Regions from separate parts of the Geomicrobium sp. JCM 19037 genome, predicted to be linked through region 2. Evidence: riboswitches for the same ligand, from Rfam matches in the RefSeq annotation. Region 2 holds a riboswitch; each other region holds the start of a gene.
The links. A riboswitch is a leader RNA that binds a small molecule or an ion and turns the genes downstream of it on or off. The one in region 2 is predicted to bind S-adenosylmethionine.

Region 1 (4,216 bases), on a different contig from region 2:
TGAACTTATGGCAGGTACAACCGGGGATCGAATTGTCGAACTCGTCGCTTGTTGGACAATTATTATGATTGTGAGTGGCCTGTACTTATGGTTTCCTCGTAAAAAAAATAAAGTTCAAGGAGTGATCGTTCCCCGCTTTAGAAAAGGTAAACGCACACTCATTCGTGATTTTCACGCGGTGCCAGCATTTTGGCTTTCCGGAGATGATTTTCTTACTCGTCACTGGCTTATTGTGGACCGGCTTTTGGGGGAATGGGGTTCAACAACTAGTGACGAGCACAGGTGCAGGGTATCCACCTTCAATATGGGTTGGTTCTGCTCCTGAATCTGAAGTCATATCTGAAGATGTAGCTGATGTGAGTTGGGCTGCAGAAAACCTGCCTGTACCAGAATCACAATATATTGCAGGATTTGAACAAGTATCCATTACCGAAGTGACGAGGGTGGCAAAACAGCTCGATATTCATCCGACATATGATGTCTTCTATCCAAGTGGACAAGAAGGGGTTTTCACACTTTCTGTCTTCCCGCACCGAGCTCAAGATGAAGCAACCGTTCATATCGATCAATATAACGGCGCGGTTTTGGCCGATTACCGATACGATGATTATGGAACGATAGGTAAAGCGATGGCGCTTGGCATTACGATTCATAAAGGATTACAATTTGGGTTTTGGAATCAGATAGCCGGACTGCTCGTTTGCGTAGGATGGTAGTCATGATTATAAGTGGGTTTTGGTTATGGAAACGCAGGAAGCCAACGACCCATTCTGGTGCACCGAGATCAATCCGAATTACCGAAGCGAGAGGAATATTAACGATTCTCCTCATCTTTGCCGTCATCTTCCCACTTGTTGGTTTGTCTCTTGTCGTCGTTTATCTCATTGATCGCTACATCATTCGAAAGAGCAAAACGTTGCGAACATGGCTCAATGTTCAAGAGGAGGAACACCATGCGTAGAGGAATGATCGTGGGCTTCCTACTAGTAATGTTGTCGGGTTGTTCAATGGTGGAACGGTTCGTGGACGCCAACAATCATGATGACTACAATGACAGGGCAAGACTCGTTGTAGATATGATGACAAATGAGATTGTCACCGCAAACGAACAGCAACGGCTCTCTGTTCAAGTGACAGCAGACTACATTCCTGTTGTTGATGCAGAACATGTCGGTATCCGCATTTGGCCGGTATTAGCAGGGGAAGAAGAAGCAGATGAGTACGAGCTTTTCCACCATACGATGGGCGTGTATGAAACAGAAGTAGAAGTCTCTCGGGAAGGCCTCTATTACGCGGAGGCCGTCGTAGAAATCAATGACCAAAAGCTACGACCGAAAAAATATTTTGCCGTCGGTCGTCTCTATCAAGAGGAAGTACTTTTGTTAATGGAAAATGGATCAGAGGAATCGGGAAATGAAGATCATAGCGCTCATCACTAGATAAAAAATTTAAAAGGCAGTTGACAAAAGAAATTTTTTCTATATAATAAAAGAAAATTCATAACTAAATATTTCTTATCCAGAGAGGTGGAGGGACTGGCCCTTTGAAACCTCGGCAACAGGCTTACTCTTAAGCACTGTGCCAATTCCTGTAGCATGTATGCTGCGAAGATAAGAAGAGCCTAAACGGGATAAAGACCAACCATCCTCTCTTCTTATTTTAAGAAGGGAGGATTTTTCGTTTCCAAAAGGATACGGTTGAAGAGATTTTTATCGTTAAAACTAAGTAAATTTATATGTTAAATAAGAATTTGTCGTTAGAGGGGAATGTAGATGATTACATTTGAAGACGTATCGAAAATATACGAAACAAAAACAGGTGCAATTCATGCGTTGAAAAACGTGAATGTCACGATTGATAAAGGAGAAATACATGGTGTTATCGGCTTGAGTGGGGCAGGGAAAAGCACGCTCATTCGTTGTGTGAACCTTATTGAGCGTCCAACATCGGGGCGCGTGCTCGTAGATGATATTGACTTGAGTCAGAAATCGGGGAAAGAACTTCAAAACCAAAAACAAAACATTGGCATGATCTTTCAACATTTTAATTTGTTGCAATCCCGGACGGTGTTTCAGAACATTGCGATGCCGCTAACCTTACAGAAGAAGTCGAACAAGGAAATAACAGAGCGTGTAGAAGAGTTGCTCCAGTTTGTTGGTTTGGAGCATCATAAACATCATTTTCCAGAACAGTTATCAGGTGGACAAAAGCAACGAGTGGGTATTGCTCGTGCGCTTGCTTCAAACCCATCGATCCTGTTGTGTGATGAAGCAACATCCGCACTCGACCCGGAGACGACAAATTCGATTTTGCAGCTCATTAAAGAAATTAATAAACAATATCAAATTACTGTGCTACTCATCACGCATGAAATGTCGGTCATTCAACAAATTTGTGATCGGGTTTCGGTCATGGACGATGGCGAGATTGTTGAGAGTGGTTCTGTTATCGATGTTTTCTCTAAACCGCAAGAAGAAACGACGAAGAAGTTTGTAAAGTCAGTATTTCAAGCCGACATCCCGAGTCGCGTTATGGAAACTGTGAAGACGCAAGATGAGCATTCCAAAGTGATTCAGATTGAGTTTATTGGTTCGTCATCGAGTGAACCGATTTTATCGCAGATGGTAAAGAAGTTCGGAGTTGATGTGAATGTACTGTACGGCAATATTACCGAAATACAACAAGTGCCTTTTGGACATCTCGTCATTCAAATCCAAGGAGAAGAACAAGCGATCGAGCAGGCCATTGACTTTGTATACGAAAACGACCTTTCCCTAAAGGAGGTGGCATAAATGTTAGAAATGCTACCGTCTGCAATTCAGCCGAATATTACGACCGCTCAACTACTGGATGCTTTATATGAAACATTGTATATGGTAAGCATCTCTCTCGTATTTTCGGTTCTAATTGGCGCGGTGTTAGGCGTGATTCTCGTTGTCACAAGAGATGGGCATATCCTTTCATCACCATTCATTTTTAACCTTTTAAATCCAGTCATTAATGTGTTGCGTTCGATTCCATTTATTATTTTACTCGTTGCAATTATTCCGATAACTCGTGCCATTGTTGGTACGTCGGTCGGAACGACGGCAGCCATTGTGCCCCTTGTTGCCTATGCGGCACCGTATGTTGCCAGACTCGTCGAGAACTCATTGCTTGAAGTTGAACCTGGAATATTGGAGGCGGCAGATGCGATGGGGGCTTCAAAAGTACAGGTGATTACAAAGTTTATCTTACCTGAAGCGATGGGCTCGCTCATCCTTACGATTACGACGGTAACCATTGGTCTCGTTGGGGCGACTGCGATGCTGGTGCGATCGGAGCTGGAGGAATTGGCGACGTTGCGCTCACATACGGTATCAGCGGTTTGATAATATGACGATGCTCATCACTGTCGTTCTGCTCGTCCTAATTGTTCAAGCGGTACAAACATCAGGTAATTATTTTTCGAGAAAAGCAAGAAGAAGATAAAACAGATAGAGGAGAATGTCATAATGAGAAAACAATTGAAATTCGTAGGGGTAACACTTACTGCAGCGGCACTCGTTGCGTGTGGCGATGATGAACAATCACAAACAGAGGCAGGAGCGTTTAGCCTGATGACCCGTTAACAGTAAAGATTGGCGTGAGCGGGACCGACACGCCGCAGTGGGACTATATTGCTGAACTTGCTGAAGAGGAAGGCATTGAGATTGATTTAATTCGTTTTAGTGATTATGTGCAACCGAATATCGCACTTGCTGAAGAGGAGATTGACGCCAATGCTTTTCAAACCGTTTCTTACTTTGACAACTTTAAAGAAGAGCATGGGTTTGATCATTTAGAAGCCATTGCAGCGACTGTGCTCGCTCCTTTAGGCTTGTACAGCGACGAGTATGAGCGCGTGGAAGACATCCCAGAAGGGGCTGAAATTGCCATAGCCAATGAAGTGACCAATCAAGCGAGAAATCTTATGCTTCTCGAAGAAGCCGGGCTATTAGAGCTAGAAGACGATTTCGGGGTAACGAGTGGGCTTGATGACATTAAAGAGAATCCTTTAAACCTAACACTCACACCTGTTCAACCGGCGAATGCGCCTCGCATCATGGCAGACATTGATGCCGCAATTATTAACAACGGAATCGCTGTAGATGCAGGTTTAAGCCTCCTGATGATGCCATTGCCATTGAAGATGAGACGGCTACGCCTTATATCAATATTATCGCTGCACGTGAGG
Region 2 (4,216 bases):
ACAGTGTTTAGCTTGATATATATAGAAAATTCCATAGATAAGGGTATATGATGGGATAATTTGCGATTGCAATGCTTCATGTTCTTGAAATCCCCACTCGAGCTGGACCCGCTGGTTCACTTTGACGAGTAGTTTAGAGAGTGAGATGCATTTTTCAGCGCCAAAGATCTCACGGATATTGTCCCTCAGCAGATATCAAAGCAAAAAACGCAAACACGCCCAATATAGGGGTGTTTGCGTTTTACTATTCACTTTCTGTCGTTTTCGGTTTTTTTGAACGAATAAATAACGCAATGACGAGAGCAATAATCGCAAAGATAAACCCGAATGAGAAGCTTTGTTGAGCACCGATTGTGAGTGCTTCAATTTGCTGTGCAGCAGTCGGATCTTCAATGCCTGAGAGCGCATTACTTCTGCCTGTTTCCATAATAGAAATAAAGATGGCAGCACCAATCGCACCAGAAACTTGCATGAGTGTATTAAAGATCGCCGTACCGTGCGGATACAAATGCCGTGGTAAGTGGTTAAGTCCGTTCGTTTGCGCAGGCATCATAATCATCGCGACAGAAACCATCACAAAAATGTGCTGAATCGCAAGTATCCACTCGTCTACACCTGGGGTGGAGAATCGATACGTGAATACGGTGATGACGAGTAAAATGGCTCCAGGAATAATGATTGGGCGCGGACCAACCTTATCAAAGATTCGCCCATGATCGGAGACATCGCCCCGTTTATAATCCCACCAGGTAACATAATGAGTCCGGTAGCAATGGCTGTGAACAGTAACGCAGATTGCATATAAATCGGCAGAACGAGCATGAGTGCAAACATCGTCATCATGACGAGCATGACAATAATTAAACCAAAAGCAAACATCGGGTAGCGGAATACACGTAAATCCAGAAGCGGATCTTTCATTTTTATCTGGCGGAATGCGAATGCGGCCAGCCCGATAAACCCTGCAGCAAGCGAGGCGATGACAATTGGGTCTGCAAGTGAGGAATCGCCTTTACCAGCGGTGCTAAATCCGTACACAATTCCTCCAAAGCCGATCGTAGACAATAAGAATGAAAAGAGATCAAGTTTTGGCTTTGAGGTTTTCGTGACGTTCTTCAAGACGAAGTAACCGAACACTAGAGAAAATAGGGCGATTGGAATCACAAGAAAGAAGATCCAGCGCCACGATAATCCTTCAATAATAAACCCAGAGACAGTAGGCCCGATTGCTGGAGCAAACATGATGACAAGTCCCATCATACCCATTGCTGCCCCACGCCTTTCTTGGGGAATGACAGCAAGAATGACATTCATGAGTAACGGAATCATGATCGCGGTCCCGACCGCTTGCACAATACGTCCTATAAGAAGGAAGGCAAAGGTTGGGCTAAAACCGGCGACAATTGTACCGAGCGTAAACAGTGTCATCGCCGTAATAAATAGTTGTCTCGTTGTGAATCGTTGAATGAAATATGCAGAAATTGGAATTAAGATTCCGATGACGAGCATATAGCTAGTCACGAGCCATTGAGCTGTACTTGAGTTCACGCCCAAGTCTCCCATAATGCTTGTAAAGCCACGTTAAGAATCGTTTCATTCAGGATCGCAACAAAGGCGCCTGAAAGAAGAACGGCTAATATCGGTATCGGTTTTACATTCGATAAGTCTTCCTTTATTTCAGCAGTTGTTGGTGCATGTGCCATAGCCGTCCCTCCTAAAAAATATATATGGCTTGAATCAGCAAGATGAATCGTACCATGATTATTTACGAAACGCAATCGTTTCGAAACAGTTTCGTTTCGTAAATTTGCACTCTGTATATCCTGGTGATACGATGAAATGACTATAGGAAGAAGGAGGCTTGTCATGAGTGCGATTGAAAAGAAGAAGGGACGCCCTTTGGACAAGAGTCGGGATCGCATCATCATGCAGTCGGCACTAGAGCTCATTGGAGAACACGGATATGAACGTGTATCGATGGACCGTATTGCTCAGCACGCAGGCGTAGGAAAAGCGACGATCTATCGAAGGTGGACGTCAAAGACACATCTCGTTATTCAGGCCATTTCAGACGTGAAGCCGTTTGAAGAGATCTTACAAGAAGTGGAGCAATTTAATGATTTACGGGATCAATTGTTTCATCTAATGGCGTCTAGCTTTCGAATCGAAGATGAATCGATTCAACGTGCGTATGCAGCGATTGGAAGTGCAGCTTCACAAAATCAAGAATTAGAACTTGGGTTACAGCAAGGGTATTATCACAAGTTTCGGCTTGCTTTCTTCGCAATACTCGACCCTTACATGTACCCTAATCCAGCACTTACGCTGGAACAGTTAGATTTAATCGCAGATATCGGACCTTCAATGATTCATTACCGTACGATCGTGACGAAGAAAACGATTGATGCGAATTATATTTATCAGATTATTGATGAGTTGATTTTGCCTAAATTATGCCATTGAAAGAATAGTTGACAACATCGGTGTGAGGGTGCTAAGATTCAAACATCAACTAAATATCCTTATCTGGAGTGGTGGAGGGACTGGCCCTGTGAAACCCGGCAACCGGCAAGCAATTGCAATGGTGCCAATTCCTGCAAGGTTGCAAATGCCTTGGGAGATGAGATGGAACGTACGATTAACCTTTCTGCTCATCTTCTAGCAAAAAGGTTATTTTTGTTTTATCCAAACGAAACGTATGCTTGTTTATTTTTTTCGAACTTAAAATATAGTGAATAGGTAAGGATACTTGGAATAGAATGGATAGGGGGTGCATCAATTGATTCAAATGAACAATGTGTCAAAGTCTTTTGTGACGAAAGATGCACACATTCATGCAGTAAAAGACGTGAACTTAACGATAGAATCAGGAGAGATCTTTGGCATAATCGGTTATAGTGGTGCTGGAAAAAGTACACTTATACGCCTTCTTAACCTTTTAGAGGCGCCTTCATCGGGAACGGTGAAAATTGCCGATTACGACATGCTGAATTTAAAAGGACGTGCGCTACGAAAGGCGAGGCAAGAGATTAGCATGATTTTTCAACACTTTAATCTCCTCTGGTCGCGGACGGTTCGGGAAAACATTGCGTACCCGCTAGAAATTGCCGGTGTACCAAAAAAGAAACGAAATGAACGAGTGGACGAACTCATTTCGCTTGTCGGCTTGGACGGTCGAGGCGGTGCATACCCTTCGCAACTGAGTGGCGGACAAAAGCAACGCGTTGGCATTGCTAGAGCACTTGCGAATGACCCAAAAGTATTGCTATGCGATGAAGCGACATCTGCACTTGATCCAAAAACGACGTCTTCGATTCTCGAGCTTCTTTATGAAATCAATCAGAAGCTAGGATTGACGATTGTGCTCATCACTCATGAAATGCACGTCATTCACAAGATTTGTGGGCGAGTTGCCGTCATGGAAGATGGAGAAGTCGTCGAGCAAGGAGGAGTGCTTGATGTGTTCAAACACCCTAAGAAAGAAATTACTCAAGCGTTCGTGAAGCAAATTACAGAAACCGATGGTTCATTAGAAGTGATTGAGGATCAATTGCACGATGAAAAAGGTACAGTCGTGAAGTTGACTTTTGTAGGTGACGAAACGGAGAAGCCTGTTGTGTCTGATCTCATTCGCAACGTAAACGTTGACGTGAATATTTTACAAGGGAACATCGCACGCACGAAAGATGGGAGTTATGGTTCATTGTTTATCTCCCTTGAAGGAACCTCTGACGCAGTAACAGAAGCACTTGCCTATATTGAAAAGCACCATGTTCAGGCGGAGGTGATGAATGATGGGTGATGAATTCCTCAGTAATGTCAATTGGGATAATATGCTCGATGCCACGTGGGAAACAGTTTACATGAGCGTCATCGCTATTTTCTTTACATTTATTCTCGCATTGCCCTTGGTTTATTGCTATTTTTGACATCAAAGAAACAGATATGGGCGAACCCTATCATTAATTGGATTGTCGCTGCGTTTGTCAATGTGTTTCGTTCCATTCCTTTTATCATTTTAATTATCTTACTCATACCGTTTACGGTTGCAGTACTCAACACGATGCTCGGGCCACAAGCTGCACTACCGGCATTGATTATTGGAGCCGCTCCCTTTTACGCAAGGCTCGTTGAGATTGGTTTGCGTGAAGTAGATAAAGGGGTTATTGAAGCTGCAAGATCAATGGGCAGTAACCAGTTCCAGATTATATTCAAA
Region 3 (4,216 bases), on a different contig from region 2:
TCCACTCTCGATGTCGCTAACGAATTATCTGCGAGTGTAATTGTATCCGCACCTGCTTCGGTTAAAGCTTTTGCGCCGTCCACAAATATGTCCAATTTCGATAAAGACTTCGGTGGATCAAGTTCAACAATGACGCTCGGTACCTTTTGATTCGAAACAGGGTGATCTTTTGATTCCAGTCGTTTTGAACGAACATAATGGTTATTTGACGTTTGTCGTTTGATCGGCTCTTTACCTTTAAGCTGATCTTTTAACGCACGAATATGTTCGGGTGTCGTTCCGCAACAACCTCCGATGAGATTTACGCCTAAATTTCTAAAGGACACTGCCTGACTTTTGAAATAATTTGGGTTGGATTGATAGACAAGCCTTCCATCTCGGATGCCTGGTAAGCTTGCATTTGGATAGGCAGACAACAATAAATCCGTCGGAATATCACTCTCTTTAATGGATGTAATCGTTTGAGCAGGCCCATTCTGCAATTCAAACCGACAACATCTGCACCTTCACTTTGCAACCTTTGCAAAGCATCTTGAAGCAAAATGCCTCCGTGCAGCACACCCACATCTCCTAAGGACACATTGGCAACAATCGGGATGGATGCATCTTGCTCTTTAATGAGCCGGATGGCACGAATAAGCTCGTGCAAATCATAGTACGTTTCAAGTAGCATGACGTCGGGTGAACTCGCTAATAGTGCCTTTGTTTGTTCTAAAATTGCGTCATCAATTTCTTCATCGGTCCACTCACTTGACCGACCATCCCGAATACCGCCAATCGTACCGGCTACATACGTTCCGTCAGAATGTGCCGCTGCTCGTTTTGCAAGTTCCACACCGGCTTCATTAATTCGAGTAACTTGTGACTCTAGCCCGTAATTCTTCAACTTTAAGCGATTCGCAGCATATGTATTCGCCTGAATAAGATTGGCGCCTGCTTTTACATATTCCAAGTGGGCTTCGTATACTTGTTCCGCTGCATAAAGGTTCGCCTGTTCAATTGATCCGGTAATATCTTGGCTGTAAAGAAGGGTTCCCATTGCACCATCACCAATAATGATTGTCTTTTGTAAAGCTTCAATAAATTTCACCATGAGCCTCCTATACATTCACGAGTTTCGCCGCTTCTTCAAAAGCATAACGAAGATCATTAGTAAGGTCGTTTGCACTTTCAATTCCACAAGACATTCTCATAAGTGTTTCATCGATGCCAATTTCTAATCGGACGTGCTCTGGAACATCGGCATGGGTTTGAGATGACGGGTAAGTCATTAAACTTTCCACCCCACCGAGGCTTTCAGCAAACGTAATGAGTGATAGATTTCGTAAAAGTGGGTCAACGAGCTCTGGGTTTGTAACACGAAACGATAACATCCCACCTTTGCCAGGATAAAGGACTTCTTTCACGAGTGGGTGTTCGTCTAGATACACAGCCACTTCTTTCGCATTCTCTTCATGTTTCTTCATACGTAATGACAATGTTTTCATTCCTCGTACGAGCAGCCAACAGTCAAAAGCCCCAAGCGTCATTCCGATCCCATTTTGGATGTCGAACAATTTCTCCCCAATCGCTGGGTCTTTCACTGCAATTAATCCTGCTACGAGATCATTATGTCCGCCCAAATACTTGGTCGCGCTATGAATGACAATATCTGCACCTTCTTCTAAAGGTTTTTGCAATAGCGGGGTATAAAACGTATTGTCAACAATCAATAGAACGTTATTTCTTTTAGCAATCGCTTGAATTTGCTGAATATCCGCTTCCTGCATTTGCGGATTCGTCGGTGTCTCAATGAACAGTGCCCGCGTGTTATCTGTAATCGCTTCTTCGAGTAATTCTAGGTTTCTAGGGTCAACGTATTGAATGTTCACGCCCCACTTTGGCCAAAACTGTTGGAACAAACGATATGTCCCTCCATATAGATCGAGGGACGCAATAATTTCATCCCCTTGTTCAAACAATGAAAGAACCGTTTGAATTGCCGCCATTCCGGAACTACAAGCAAAACCTCTCGATCCCATTTCCAAATCAGCAATCGCTTCTTCAAGAACGTCTCGTGTTGGGTTTTTCGTTCGAGCGTAATCATACCCTGTAGACTCCCCAACACCAGAATGACGGTACGCAGTGCTCATATAAATCGGGGCATTAACCGCTCCGGTCGTTTCATCTCTTCGGTTTCCTGTCTGAACGAGCTTCGTTTCTTGTGAATATCCCTTTGCCATTCAAATCACCCTCTCTACGTGAACCAAAGATAAAAAATGCCCTCTTCAGAGTATGAAGAAGACACGATCGTTTCGATGTTTCTTCTTATCTCTCGGCATATCATGCCAGTAGGAATTAGCACCTGACTCCTTGAGCTGGTTGCTGAGACTTCTTAGGCCTATCCCTCAGTCTCTCACGATAAGATTCCTTGTTCATTTAGTTGTAGTGTTACGATACCTTATTCAGAAGCAGGTTGCAAGTATATTTCTATTCTGGTGATGCTTCAATGACGAGCTCTTCTTCATTTCCGCATACACATCGTTTGAATCCTGTCTCATATTCACCGTCATTCTTCTGCCTTCCGCGCAGAATATACTTTTCTCCACACTTCGGACAGCGGATGACGATTCGATACCTCGCATCTGTCGTCATGAAGCTCCCTCCTTAAACTGACTGTTTACTGTTTTCATTTGCTTTTTTTACCTTACTTAAGCCTAACCACCATAAAAAAATCATAAACGGAATGAGGACAAACGGCATCCAATTGTTGGAATAAGTGAGTACTAGATTAAAGATACCGTGAAAGACGACGGGAAGAATCAAGCTATACATGAGCCATTTCTTCCTTTGACCCCGTACTTGATAACGGGCAGAACCTAAATAATAACCCATAATCACACCGAAAAGTGCATGTCCACTCACTGGGAATAGCGCTCTTCCTATAACCGCGTCAGGGCCTTGACCTATAAGATAAAATATATTCTCCAGCGTCGCGAATCCTAATGAAAGTGCGACAGCATAAACAATTCCATCGAATTTCACAGTGAATTGTCCAAACTTATAGACCGTAAAAATCAAGAAAAACCATTTAAAGAATTCTTCCAGCAACGCTGATTTTAGAAATGTCTCTGCCAATCTAGATGTTAACAAACCTTCTTCTGTCAGCGCAAATTGTATGACCATTATCGGAAACACGATGAGCATTCCGATAATAAATGCCCGAATAACATCTCTCCACCCAGCGCTTCCATATTCATTTCTTAAGTAAAAATACGTGAGCAATGCCAAGGCAGGAGCAGATCCAACAGAAATGAGCGCCACAACATTCATGTCTACTTCCTTTACGTATTTATTGGTCGAATGCCGATTGAAGGTTCATTAGTTCTGCTGATAAGAGCACGTATAACTTTACTTTTGCTTTCTTACTACTATAGTCTTTGCCAAGAATCACACCTTGATTCAACAAGTCATACGTACTACCTTCATAATCGTATGAAGGGTATACTTCTCCTTCTTCTGCACTCGTCGTAATCACGATCGGTTTTTTGGCGTTACGTATGAGCGGCATGTACGCTTTTGGTACTTGACCTCGTCCGAGCCCTCAATTACGATCCCATCGATGCTCGATGAGTCAAGCATGAACTGTAACACTTCGGCAGAAGCACCTAGATGAACTTTCAAAATTTCAACGTGAAACTCCTTTTTCGGAGTAAACCGCGGCTCAGAAATAATAACCTCACGCACGAGTGGTTTTTGGAAGATGTGCGCTTGATCATTATCAACAATTCCAAAATACCCGTAACCAAAAGCATTAAAACCTTGAACATTACTTGCATGTTCTTTTCTAACATATTTAGCAGAGAACATTCTCTCATTAAAGATAACCACTACACCTAACTCTTTTACTCTGGCGTCAGATGCGGTAATGACCGCATTTCTTAAATTCACAGAAGCGTCGCTACCGACTTGTTCAGGCCCACGTTGTGAGCCAGTGACGACGACAGGTTTAGACACCGGTAACGTTAACTCTAAGAAGTAAGCAACTTCTTCTAACGTATCTGTTCCTGACGTGACGACCACACCGGTAATACTTGGATCTTTACAATAGTCCATCACCACTTCTCTTACGTTCCACAAGTCTGTAAATGTTAAGTGAATGGACGGCTTGGACACAGCGGAACAAATCTCTAAAGAAACGTCAAAAGGAGCATCCAATGAAGCGACTAACTCTTCA
Region 4 (4,216 bases), on a different contig from region 2:
GTTCGCTCACTCCATAGCCGCCTGCATTCCAGCCAGTGTTAACGAGAAATACATTCACATCATGCTGATCAATCTTCTCACCGAGCATTTCCGCATAAACAGAAGCATGTCGTGGCAAGAATGGTGCACCGAAACAGCTTGAGAAAGTCGCTTCAGGTTCTGTAACGCCACGCTCTGTACCCGCAAGCTTACTCGTATATCCACTTAAAAAATGGTACATCGCTTGCTCTTTTGTAAGTTTACTAATTGGAGGAAGAACACCAAAAGCATCAGCTGTTAAGAATACAATTGTATTTGGGTGACCTGCCATACTTTGTGGAAGCATGTTCTGGATGTGTTCCAACGGGTAAGCAGCTCTTGTATTCTCCGTGTAATATCCATCGTCATAGTCTGGCTCACGACTTTCATCATCTAAGACGACGTTTTCGAGAACAGCCCCGAATCGAATGGCGTCATAAATGTCAGGTTCTTTATCCTTTGAGAGGTTGATCGTTTTCGCGTAGCAACCTCCTTCGATATTGAACACGCCGTTTTCTGACCAGCCGTGCTCATCGTCACCGATAAGAAAACGTGTACGGTCTGCGGATAGCGTCGTTTTTCCTGTTCCAGATAACCCGAAAAATAAAGCGACGTCACCTTCTTTACCCGTGTTTGCAGAACAGTGCATCGGCAATACATCTTGAGCAGGCAACAAGAAGTTCATAATTGAGAAAATGGACTTCTTCATCTCACCGGCATATTCTGTTCCGCCAATGAGGACAATGCGCTCTTCAAATGAAATGTGAACGAACGCTTCAGAACGTGTTCCGTCTTCGGCTGGGTCTGCTTTAAACCCAGGGCAGATACGATCGTAAAACCGTTCTCTTCCTCCGCTGGCGTTTCCCCTTGTTCAGGACGAATAAACAATTGACGGGCAAATAAATTATGCCAAGCAAACTCATTGATCACACGCAGGGGCAGACGATAATCTTTATCTTTTCCGGCATAGCCGTGTGTCACAAACAACGCTTCTTGTTGCCCTAAATAGTGAACAACTTTACGATATAAAGAAGAGAACACATCTTTTTCTACAGGGGTATTTACGACACCCCAATCAATGTCTTCATGTATAGTCGGTTCATCAACGATAAATTTGTCTTTCGGGGATCGACCCGTATACAAACCAGTGGTTGCTGCAAACGCTCCAGACTTCGTTAGCACACCTTCGTTGCGTGAGAGCGCTCTTTCTACTAATCTGGACTCAGGAAGGTCCTGTTCAACGTGTTCCCCTTTTAATAAATGTTGGAGGCAGATTCAAAAGATACGGTACTCATATTGGCAAAATCCTTTCTCACATTGTTCACGATACGAAAGTGTGAATTTGAAATTAGTATAACACATTTTAACTTATAGTCTATACTATTTTTCAATTTCACAAATGTGCCATGATTATTGTGTAAAAAACAAGATAGGAGCGATTTTGGATGAAAGCATGTGTTGTGTTTTATGATAGCCATTGTTCACTTTGTCAAAACACGAAGGAGAAGTTGCAAAAATATGCCACATTTCGCCAAGTTAAATGGGTGTCTACGCGCGAAGAAAACTTAGAAAAACACTATCCTTTTGCACGATACGCCGATTTTGAACGAGAGATGTACGTACTCGTTGATGATACGTATGTGTACGGAGGGTATGATGGTGTCATTCGGCTTTTACGTTTGCACCCGCTGCTTCGCACGCCGTTATACTTTGGGTCCAAAACTCCAATACGACCCATCGGCAAAAAGCTATATGAAAAAATTGCGGCGAATCGGCCGATGATTGGCAGTACATGTAAGGATGGACTTTGTAAAATTAGCTAAATTCTTATAAATGGTATAACACAATAAAAGAAGCCATCTCGTTTGCAATTCTTCTATATAACCTTTATATTATTCAAGTAGGCTTTTATCAGGAGAAGGTGGAGGGGCAGGCCCGATGAAACCCAGCAACCACTTGCCGAGTGCAGGAATGGTGCCAACCTGGCAAAACACGACTTTGTGTTCTGCAAGATAAGAGGCGAAAGGTGAAATGTAATGCTCCTTCCTCACAGGTGAAGGGGCTTTTTCATGTTCAAACGGCACGAATTAAGGATCTACACATATAGAGTAAGTAGGAATTGTTTGAGGAGGAAACAAACATGGAAGCAAATGGCCGGAGGCTTTTTACATCTGAATCAGTGACAGAAGGGCATCCAGATAAGATATGTGATCAAGTATCTGATGCAATTTTGGATGAAATTCTCACCCATGATCCGAATGCCGGGTTGCATGTGAAACTGTAGCGAATACGGGACTTATTCTTGTGACAGGGGAAATTACGACGACCACATACGTCGATATTCAGAAGATCGTACGAGAAACGTTGAGTGAGATTGGCTACACGAGGGCAAAATATGGTCTAGACGCAGAGACTTGTGCAATTATTACTGCCATTGATGAACAATCCCCAGACATCGCTCAAGGTGTTAATGCAGCGTTAGAAGCACGCGAAGGCGTTATGACCGACAAAGAGATTGATGAAATTGGTGCGGGAGATCAAGGGTTAATGTTTGGTTATGCAGATAATGAAACTCCAGAGTATATGCCAATGCCGATTTCGCTTTCTCACCGTCTTGCAAGACAACTAACGAAAGTACGAAAAGATGGCGTCTTGGATTACTTGCGCCCAGACGGAAAAACACAAGTGACGATTGAATATGACGACAATCATGAACCAGTACGCGTTGATACGATCGTTATTTCGACCCAGCATCATCCTGAAGTGACCCTCGAACAAATTGAAAAGGATGTTAAAGCAGAAGTCATCGGTCCGGTTGTACCAGAAAAATGGATCGACAGCAAAACAAAATACTTTATTAATCCGACAGGGCGGTTTGTCATCGGTGGTCCACAAGGTGATGCTGGCCTAACTGGACGAAAGATTATTGTCGATACGTATGGTGGTTTTGCTCGTCACGGTGGTGGTGCTTTTTCTGGTAAAGACCCAACAAAAGTTGATCGCTCTGGCTCTTATGCCGCGCGGTATGTCGCAAAGAACCTCGTTGCCGCTGGACTTGCCGACAAATGTGAAGTACAACTTGCGTATGCAATTGGCGTTGCCAAACCTGTATCCATCTCCATCAATACATTTGGTACCGGAAAGGTGTCGGAGAGCGTTTTACTCGAACTCGTTGACCGTCACTTTGACTTGCGACCGGCTGGCTCATTCGCATGCTCAATTTGAGAACACCGATCTACAAGCAAACAGCTGCATACGGTCATTTCGGAAGAACAGACGTTGATCTTCCGTGGGAACGTACTGATAAAGCAGATCAGCTAAAAGCAGAATCAGGAATCTAAACAAAAAGCTCAGCCAGTGGCTGGGCTTTTTTATATGAATGTAGGCTAGAAACAAAGTAGTCATGCCATTTATACAAGATCGTTTACCCTCTGATGGAGAAATTCTTATACTATATATTCACGTTATAAAAATAACACAGCGCGTCACGTTCATTTCCCGATTGAGCCATGCTAGCCGGAACTCCTGACACCCGAGTATACGAAAAAAGTTGCGTGTACATTCCAGTTCAACCAAGGTTGCCATCGTGTTTGTGAGCAAAAACTACTCGTTGTATAACATTTGGGTATTTTTAAGATGTCGGTGATCTAGATCACCCCCGGAACGATCTAGATCGTGTTAAAACGCTGGTTTTTTCCAGATACTGGTCGATCTAGATCGTTTTCATGATGATCTATATAAGTTGAACTTAAGAAATTCATTGAATCGGATGACTGAGATCGGTCTTTGCGGTTGAGTGTTTGCATATTGCGTGTTGAAATTCATCTCGTTGCACTTCGACAGCTTCGTTGTCGATCGTTGTTCGTCACTGCAAGGGTTAGGGGCAACACGAAAAACGTTTGCCGAAGGGTGAAAAGTCCTCACCGAGGCCCACCACCTCGCACAAGCATGTGATGACCGGTCACGTATGTGACAATCCAGCCTCAAACCGGGCACTTTCGGCATGCAACTGTCACAAATTGCACGATTTGTGACAGTTGACACCGTTTATGTGCGAATTCACGTTTAAAATCATGGTTTTTCTTTCTCAAATGTCACAAATATGAAGATATGGGGCATTTGGACTTTTTTCCACACACCGTAGCCAGGAGCAGCATCGAACCGATGTCGCCCTTGTGCTACGAAGACGTCGGCGCGA

Region 1: linked by a shared signal. The riboswitch ahead of JCM19037_RS12110 (methionine ABC transporter ATP-binding protein) and the one ahead of JCM19037_RS11500 (methionine ABC transporter ATP-binding protein) in region 2 are both predicted to bind S-adenosylmethionine.
Region 3: linked by a shared signal. The riboswitch ahead of JCM19037_RS02665 (methionine biosynthesis PLP-dependent protein) and the one ahead of JCM19037_RS11500 (methionine ABC transporter ATP-binding protein) in region 2 are both predicted to bind S-adenosylmethionine.
Region 4: linked by a shared signal. The riboswitch ahead of metK (methionine adenosyltransferase) and the one ahead of JCM19037_RS11500 (methionine ABC transporter ATP-binding protein) in region 2 are both predicted to bind S-adenosylmethionine.

Annotation. Positions count from the first base shown of each region.
Region 1 is NZ_BAWZ01000019.1:50,692-54,907, forward strand. It holds partial or broken gene JCM19037_RS12100 (PepSY-associated TM helix domain-containing protein) at 1-716, shown strand, start outside; gene JCM19037_RS27315 (hypothetical protein) at 719-961, shown strand; gene JCM19037_RS12105 (FixH family protein) at 954-1,439, shown strand; SAM riboswitch class I at 1,512-1,617, shown strand; gene JCM19037_RS12110 (methionine ABC transporter ATP-binding protein) at 1,773-2,792, shown strand; partial or broken gene JCM19037_RS12115 (methionine ABC transporter permease) at 2,793-3,471, shown strand; partial or broken gene JCM19037_RS12120 (MetQ/NlpA family ABC transporter substrate-binding protein) at 3,626-4,216, shown strand, end outside.
Region 2 is NZ_BAWZ01000018.1:16,826-21,041, forward strand. It holds partial or broken gene JCM19037_RS11490 (MDR family MFS transporter) at 245-1,703, opposite strand; gene JCM19037_RS22805 (TetR/AcrR family transcriptional regulator) at 1,867-2,463, shown strand; SAM riboswitch class I at 2,520-2,627, shown strand; gene JCM19037_RS11500 (methionine ABC transporter ATP-binding protein) at 2,780-3,802, shown strand; partial or broken gene JCM19037_RS11505 (methionine ABC transporter permease) at 3,795-4,216, shown strand, end outside.
Region 3 is NZ_BAWZ01000003.1:80,833-85,048, reverse strand. It holds partial or broken gene JCM19037_RS29815 (bifunctional homocysteine S-methyltransferase/methylenetetrahydrofolate reductase) at 1-1,090, opposite strand, end outside; gene JCM19037_RS02665 (methionine biosynthesis PLP-dependent protein) at 1,101-2,222, opposite strand; SAM riboswitch class I at 2,305-2,407, opposite strand; gene JCM19037_RS25475 (hypothetical protein) at 2,470-2,634, opposite strand; gene prsW (glutamic-type intramembrane protease PrsW) at 2,647-3,312, opposite strand; partial or broken gene JCM19037_RS02655 (asparaginase) at 3,332-4,216, opposite strand, start outside.
Region 4 is NZ_BAWZ01000034.1:22,223-26,438, reverse strand. It holds partial or broken gene pckA (phosphoenolpyruvate carboxykinase (ATP)) at 1-1,293, opposite strand, end outside; gene JCM19037_RS16860 (thiol-disulfide oxidoreductase DCC family protein) at 1,464-1,841, shown strand; SAM riboswitch class I at 1,924-2,037, shown strand; partial or broken gene metK (methionine adenosyltransferase) at 2,159-3,359, shown strand.